2 regions of the Pseudobutyrivibrio ruminis HUN009 genome follow, and region 1 is predicted to be linked to the other one. Evidence: predicted binding sites of a transcription regulator. Region 1 holds the regulator's gene; the other holds the start of a gene.

Region 1 (4,029 bases):
AAACATTTTTTTACACAGAATGGTATATGAATATATAGTTCGATAGGAGTCATTTTAATCCTCGTCTAATTTAAGAACGCTCATGAAAGCTGACTGTGGAATCTCTACATTGCCAACCTGACGCATTCGTTTTTTACCTTCCTTTTGCTTTTCAAGAAGCTTTTTCTTTCTACTGATATCACCACCGTAGCATTTTGCAAGTACATCCTTACGCATGGCTTTTACAGTTTCACGGGCAATAACCTTTGAACCAACGGCTGCCTGGATAGGAATTTCGAAAAGGTGACGTGGAATTTCTTCCTTGAGCTTTTCACACATCTTGCGGCCTCTCTCGTAAGCAGTACCAGAGAAGACGATGAATGAAAGTGCATCCACCTCTTCCTTATTAATAAGGATATCAAGCTTAACGAGCTCAGATTTCATGTATCCCTTCATTTCGTAGTCGAATGATGCATATCCGCGGGAGCGGCTCTTAAGAGCATCAAAGAAATCGTAAATGATTTCGTTAAGTGGAAGAGTGTATTTGAGGAGTGCACGTGTTTCTTCCATATATTCCATTGAAATATACTGGCCACGACGCTCCTGACAAAGGTCCATAATAGCACCGATGTATTCGCTAGTAACCATGATTTCTGCTTCAACGATTGGCTCTTCCATGTATTCGATTTCACTAGGGTCTGGAAGATTGCTTGGGTTTGTAAGCTCAATCATTGTGCCGTCTGTTTTGTATACTCGATAAACTACGCCTGGGGCAGTAGTAACTAAATCAAGATTGTATTCGCGCTCGAGTCGTTCCTGAATGATTTCCAAATGAAGAAGACCGAGGAAACCACAACGGAATCCAAAGCCAAGTGCGACAGAAGTCTCAGGCTCGAACTGTAAAGCTGCATCATTAAGCTGAAGCTTCTCCAGGGCATCACGCAAATCTGGGTACTTAGCGCCATCAGCAGGATAAAGACCGCAGTAAACCATTGGGTTAACCTTTTTATATCCTGGAAGTGGCTCGGCTGCAGGAGCATTAGCGTGAGTGATTGTATCACCAACACGAGTGTCGCGAACGTTTTTGATGGAAGCAGTCATATAACCTACCATTCCAGCTGGAAGCTCATCACAAGGAATGAACTGACCGGCACCGAAGTAGCCTACTTCTACAACATCAAATTCTGCACCAGTAGCCATCATTTTGACGCTGTCGCCAACCTTTAATGTTCCTTCTTTTACTCGACAGAATACGATAACACCCTTGTATGGGTCGTAAAGTGAGTCAAAGATTAGTGCCTGAAGTGGCGCCTTTGGATCACCAGTTGGTGCTGGAAGCTGATGTACGATTGCTTCCAAAACGTCGTGAATATTAAGGCCTGTCTTGGCTGAAATCTGAGGTGCATCATGTGCTTCTAAGCCGATTACATCCTCAATTTCTTCTATAACTCTATCTGGATCAGCAGAAGGTAAGTCGATTTTGTTGATGACAGGAATAACATCCAAATCGTGATCCAATGCAAGATATACATTTGCTAAAGTCTGAGCTTCGATACCCTGAGCTGCATCAACAACAAGAATAGCGCCATCACAAGCAGCCAGTGAACGAGAAACTTCATAATTAAAGTCAACATGGCCAGGGGTATCAATAAGGTTGAAAATGTATTCATTGCCATCATCAGCCTTGTAAACAATACGAACGGCTTGAGATTTGATTGTGATTCCACGCTCACGCTCAAGGTCCATATTGTCAAGAACTTGTGCCTGCATCTCACGATCAGTGAGAGTGCCTGTCATTTGTATGATACGATCGGCAAGTGTTGATTTGCCGTGATCGATATGTGCAACAATGCAAAAATTTCTGATTTTACTCTGATCCATAAAACACCTCTATATTAATGTAATTATTTTTGCAAATTAATGAAGATATTTACAAAAATGATTGCCTTCATATATTACCAAAGCTTAGGAAAAATAACAATTATGTAACATTATAAAGAAAGTATAAAAAATATCTTAAGGCGGTTGACAAAAGGGGACCCTAGGTGTAAATTAACATCAGAAAATGATTAGCACTCCAATTAGATGAGTGCTAACAACAAAACAACGGGGAAGAGGTGAATGTATGGCTGATATCGAACTAGATGAGCGAAAAGTAAAAATCTTAAATGCGATTATCAAGAATTACCTTGAGACTGGCGAGCCAGTCGGTTCAAGAACAATTTCAAAATACACTGATTTGAATCTTAGTTCAGCTACCATCCGAAACGAGATGTCAGATCTTGAGGATTTGGGATATATCGTTCAGCCACATACATCGGCAGGTCGTATTCCTTCAGACAAGGGTTACAGATTTTATGTAAACAATCTAATAGCTGAGAAGGATAAAGAAGTTGCAGATATGCATGAGTGGATGATTGAGAAGACTGAAAAGATGGAAAGCCTTCTTAAGAACGTAGCAAAGACACTGGCAAACAACACACAGTATGCAACACTTGTTTCAGCTCCTTCAGTTGTTTCAAATAGATTAAAGTTCGTTCAGCTTTCAGCTGTGGACGAGCATCAGGTGCTTTCAGTAGTTGTTATGGATGGCAACATTGTTAAGAATAAAATCATCAATGTGGATAAGCCGCTTGATAATGAAACAATGTTAAAGCTTAACATGCTTCTTAACACAAACCTAAATGGTCTGACGGTTGATCAAATCAATCTGGCAGTTATTTCCAGATTAAAGGAGCAGGCCGGTATCCATGATGAGATTGTAGAACAGGTACTTGACACCGTAGCAGAGACAATCACTGAAGGTGATGATTTACAGGTTTACACTTCAGGTGCTACCAACATCTTCAAGTATCCAGAGCTTGCTGATTCAAAGAAAGCATCTGAATTATTAGATACATTCGAAGAAAAGCAATCACTCATAGAGCTTCTTAATGATAGTTCAAGTGAAAGTGAGAGCACAGGAATTCAGGTTTATATCGGAGACGAATCTCCAATATCTACAATGAAGGATTGTTCGATTGTTACAGCAACATATGAGCTTGGCGAAGGAGTCAAAGGTACAATTGGTATCGTTGGTCCAAAGCGAATGGATTACGAAAATGTTGTTGACAATATAAAAAGTCTTAAAGGTCAGCTAGATAAACTACTTAAAAATGAGGCTGACAGAAATAAAGGATAAAGAAATTAAGGAGATGTAAATTCGTGGCAGAGAATAAAGAAAAAATGGAAGAGTTCTCTACTGAAGAAGCAGTTAAAGAAGCTATGGAAAATGCGGAAGCGATGGCTGAAGAAACCGAAGCTGATGTGACAGAAGCTTCTGATGAAAACACTTCAGAAGAATCTTCAAAAGAATCTACAAAAGAGGAAAAGGATGGCAAGAAGCCATTCAAGAAAAAAGAAAAGAAAAAAGATAAGCGTGATGAGCAGATAGAGCAGCTCACTGATAGAGTTACTCGTCAGATGGCAGAATTCGAAAACTTCCGTCGTCGTACAGAGCAGGAAAAGGCTCAGATGTTTGGAAATGGCGCAAAGGCCATCATTGAAAAGGTTCTTCCTGTAGTTGATAACTTCGAAAGAGGTCTTGCTACAGTTGAGGAAGGGGCAGATCCATTTGCTGATGGAATGCTCATGATATACAAGCAGTTACTTACAACTCTCGAGGAAGCAGGTGTTAAGCCTATCGAGGCTGTAGGAAAGGAATTCAATCCTGATTTCCACAACGCAGTAATGCATGTTGAGGATGATGAGGTTGGCGAGAACATCGTCGTAGAAGAATTCCAGAAGGGCTACATGTACAATGATTCAGTAGTTCGTCATTCAATGGTTAAGGTTGCAAACTAAGTTATTATAGGAGGAAATAAATCATGGGAAAGATTATTGGTATCGATTTAGGAACAACTAACAGCTGTGTTGCTGTTATGGAAGGTGGAAAGCCTACCGTTATCGCAAATACAGAGGGTGCTAGAACAACACCATCTATCGTAGCATTTACAAAGACAGGCGAGAGACTTGTTGGTGAGCCAGCAAAGCGTCAGGCTGTTACAAATG
Region 2 (4,029 bases), 1.8 Mb from region 1:
ATAATGTGACAGGCATGAGCTGCGCGGCATGTCAGGCTAGGGTGGAAAAAGCTGTATCCGCAGTTCCTGGTGTGGACAGTTGTGCAGTTAGTCTTCTAACGAATTCAATGGGAGTTGAGGGAAATGCAGACTCTGCTGAAATCATAAAGGCTATCGAGAATGCAGGCTATGGTGCCAGCTTAAAGGTAGATGGTTCTACAGGAGCAAGTGCTTCAGTGCCAAATTATGATAATGAGCTTGCTGATACAGAGACTCCAAAGATTAGAAATAGATTAATCGCTTCAGTGATACTACTGATCCCTCTCATGTATGTGTCTATGGGGCACATGCTTTGGGATTGGCCTCTGCCAGGTTTTCTGGATGGAAATCATATCGCTATGGGATTGTATGAAATGCTTCTTACAATCGCGATTATGATTATCAATCAAAAGTTTTTTGTCAGCGGATTTAGAGGGCTCATGCATGGTGCACCTAATATGGACACTCTTGTGGCCCTTGGCGCCACAGCATCCTTTGGATACAGTGTATTTGCTTTATTTGCAATGACATCAGCTATGGTTGCTGGCAATATGGACAAAGTCATGGAATACATGATGGAGTTCTATTTTGAATCAGCGGCTATGATTCTTACACTGATTACAGTTGGTAAGTTACTGGAATCTATTTCAAAGGGAAGAACCACCAATGCCCTAAAGGATTTGATGAAGCTTGCTGCCAAGACAGCAGTTGTATTAAAGGATGGAGTAGAGACAGAAGTCCCTATCGAACAGGTCAAAATAGGAGATAGATTTGTTGTAAAACCTGGTGACAATATCCCGGTGGATGGAATCGTTGTAGATGGAAGTAGTGCAGTTAATGAATCTGCCCTTACAGGTGAAAGTATTCCTGTTGATAAGACAGTAGGTGATTCGGTTTCGGCTGCCACAAGCAATGAAAGCGGCTACATGGTATGCGAAGCCACTAGAGTTGGTAAAGATACAACACTTTCTCAGATTATCCAGATGGTTAGTGATGCAGCAGCTACAAAGGCGCCAATTGCTAAAATCGCAGATAAGGTATCAGGCGTGTTTGTTCCAACAGTTATCGTAATTGCGATAATCACATTTATTGCGTGGATGCTTGTTGGTCAGCCTGTGGGCTATGCTCTTGCTAGAGCAATTTCTGTCCTTGTAATCAGTTGCCCATGTGCCCTTGGCCTTGCTACACCTGTTGCCATTATGGTAGGAAATGGCATGGGAGCCAAGAATGGCATCATGTTCAAGACAGCTGTATCTCTTGAAGAAACAGGAAAGGTTCAGATTGTCGCCCTTGATAAAACAGGTACAATCACAAAAGGTGAACCAAAGGTGGTTGGTATCTTTGAAGCCGAGGATGTGGATGATGTGGATCTTCTTCGAGTTGCCTTCGCAGTAGAGAATAAATCAGAGCATCCGCTAGCTAAAGCTATTGTAGAAAATGGCCTGGAAAATGGTATGGAGCCAGCTGAGGTTACAGACTTTAAGGTTCTATCTGGAAATGGAATCACAGCTATTTTGGATGGAGAGGAAGTCTACGGAGGAAACCTTGACCTTATAAAACAGCATGTGACTGTTAGTAAAGAAATAATTGAGCTTGCAGATAGACTAGCGGAAAAAGGCGAGACACCATTATTCTTTACAAAGAATGGCAAGTATCTCGGAATCATTTCTGTTGCAGACGTTATTAAGGAAGATTCTGCAGAAGCAATAGAACATTTGAAAAACTTGGGCATCCACGTGGTAATGCTTACTGGTGACAATGAAAAGACTGCAGCAGCCATAGCAACGGAGGCAGGTGTGGATGAAGTTGTAGCAGGAGTAAAGCCAGAGGGCAAAGAGGAAGTAATCCGAGCATTGCAGCAGTACGGCAAGGTTGCTATGGTAGGCGATGGAATCAATGATGCGCCAGCACTTACCAGCGCAGATATGGGAATTGCCATTGGTGCAGGTACAGATGTTGCTATCGATGCAGCAGATGTAGTTCTTATGAAGAGCAGACTTTCAGATGTTGCAGCAGCAATCAGACTCAGCCGCGCAACATTAAGAAATATTCATGAGAATCTATTCTGGGCATTCTTTTACAATGTTATTGGAATACCACTTGCAGCAGGCGCATACATACATGCATTCGGCTGGACTTTGAATCCAATGTTTGGTGCAGCAGCTATGAGCTTATCAAGCTTCTGCGTTGTAACAAATGCGCTTAGATTGAATCTATTCAAGATGCATGAACATGGCAGGGATAGAGCAATCAAGAATTCACTTGGTCATGAAAAATTATTAGTTAATAGCCAGTACTTATTAGATGGAGAAATAAAGGAGGACAAATCAACAATGGAAATTACAGTAAAAGGAATGATGTGCGCTCACTGCGAAGCACACGTAAAGGAAGCCCTTGAGAAAATCAACGGAGTAGAAGAGGCTACAGCAAATCACGAGGCAAATCTTGTTACACTTAAGACTTCAGATGATGTTGCTGAGGCAGATCTTAAGGCTGCTGTTGAAGGCGCAGGCTACGAATTCGTAGGCATTAAATAGTAATGCAAATGTCTGACAAATTATAAACAAAATATTAAATAATTATAAATTATTAGCACTCGTGCTTGACGAGTGCTAATTTTAGAGTTATAACATAATCACAAAGAGGAACAAAAGAAGTTCTTCTTTAACCACATTAACAATCAGGCTCAAAGAAGCCCGTAAATAAAAGGAGGTAAGTATTATGTTAATGCCTAGTATTTTATCAAATGATTTTATGGATGATTTCTTTGGAGTACCACGTGTCACAGGATTTGGAAGAAATTTCGATAATGACTTCTCAAGAATGATGACAACAGATGTTAAAGAAACCGAAAATGGTTATCAAGTAGATATGAATCTTCCAGGATTCTCAAAGGAAGATATTAAAGCCGAGTTGAAAGATGGATATCTTACAATCAAAGCTGAAACAAATCAGAACAACGACAGTCAGGACGAAGATGGCAACTACATCCGTCGCGAGCGCTACACAGGCTCTTGCAGCAGAAGCTTCTATGTAGGTGATAACATCACACAGGAAGATATTCATGCAGCATACAAAGATGGAGTTCTTACCCTAAGTGTACCTAAGAAGGAAGAAATTCCTCAGAAAGATGAAACAAAATACATAGCTATTGAAGGATAACTTGTATTAACACAAGCTCAAATCCCTAGTGTGGCTTAACTTTTTCGAAGGCTACTACCTAAACTAGTTTATCCTAGTTTAGGTAGTAGTCTTTTTTGTGTTTTGGTATAGTTTAGTGCTAAATACTTTTGCAAGATAAAGAGTAATCGACTTGGCGATAAGAATGTCGTCTAGTTACGCCACACTGCCCTTGAAAACTACTGCCTATTTCTTATTTTTTATTCTAGGCAGTAGTCCCCCAGCGCAGACCAGAGGCTTTGCCACTTATGAGGTGGCCTAGCATTAGCTGTATTAAGCATTAGAGCATAATCAACTTGTATAAACCCCAATATTTAATTTTAGTATAATTTAATAAAACTGCTACAAGGTCTAGTATTACTATATACAGATGACACTATATGTGCTATTATGCTGTAAAAGGGGAGATTATAATTTATGGAAACAACAGATATTTTATTTAGAACGCATTTAAATTATCAAATTGAAGCTAATAGCGATGAGGAGCAAGTTCGGCAAGTTACGCGGGACGAAATCGAAAACATTGACCTACATCGCTGTACTTTCTCTGACTTCAAAACTTTTCTTACTTACATTCGAGACAATTACCCAGATTATTATTTTAGTGATGCTGCTATTGAGGCGGTTAAGCCAACAGGCTTTGATGAAAATGAAAAATATGATTTTGTATCTTTAACGGACTATGCAAAGCACACGGCAATCACTATTGGTAATATGACATTATTTAATGAACTGCAAAAGCTGGCTAGTGCTATAGAACTTAGCAATATAAATCAATACGATTTTGATCCTCAGCCACCAGTATACGAAGAATTAGGTAGCTGTGTAGTC

What was found. The regulator HrcA, encoded in region 1, represses chaperone genes, less so after heat shock. The targets are predictions, from matches to a motif close to TGTTAGCACTCNNNNNNNNNGAGTGCTAACA.
Region 2: a site for HrcA is predicted at 2,606-2,636, ahead of BO15_RS0100430 (Hsp20/alpha crystallin family protein). Genes of this name have one in related genera too.

Annotation. Positions count from the first base shown of each region.
Region 1 covers NZ_JNLH01000001.1:1,912,338-1,916,366, forward strand. Annotated here, with positions in the region: gene hemW (radical SAM family heme chaperone HemW) at 1-53, opposite strand, end outside; gene lepA (translation elongation factor 4) at 55-1,860, opposite strand; gene hrcA (heat-inducible transcriptional repressor HrcA) at 2,105-3,160, shown strand; gene grpE (nucleotide exchange factor GrpE) at 3,205-3,822, shown strand; gene dnaK (molecular chaperone DnaK) at 3,846-4,029, shown strand, end outside.
Region 2 covers NZ_JNLH01000001.1:92,816-96,844, reverse strand. Annotated here, with positions in the region: gene BO15_RS0100435 (heavy metal translocating P-type ATPase) at 1-2,555, shown strand, start outside; gene BO15_RS0100430 (Hsp20/alpha crystallin family protein) at 2,740-3,180, shown strand; gene BO15_RS0100425 (hypothetical protein) at 3,616-4,029, shown strand, end outside.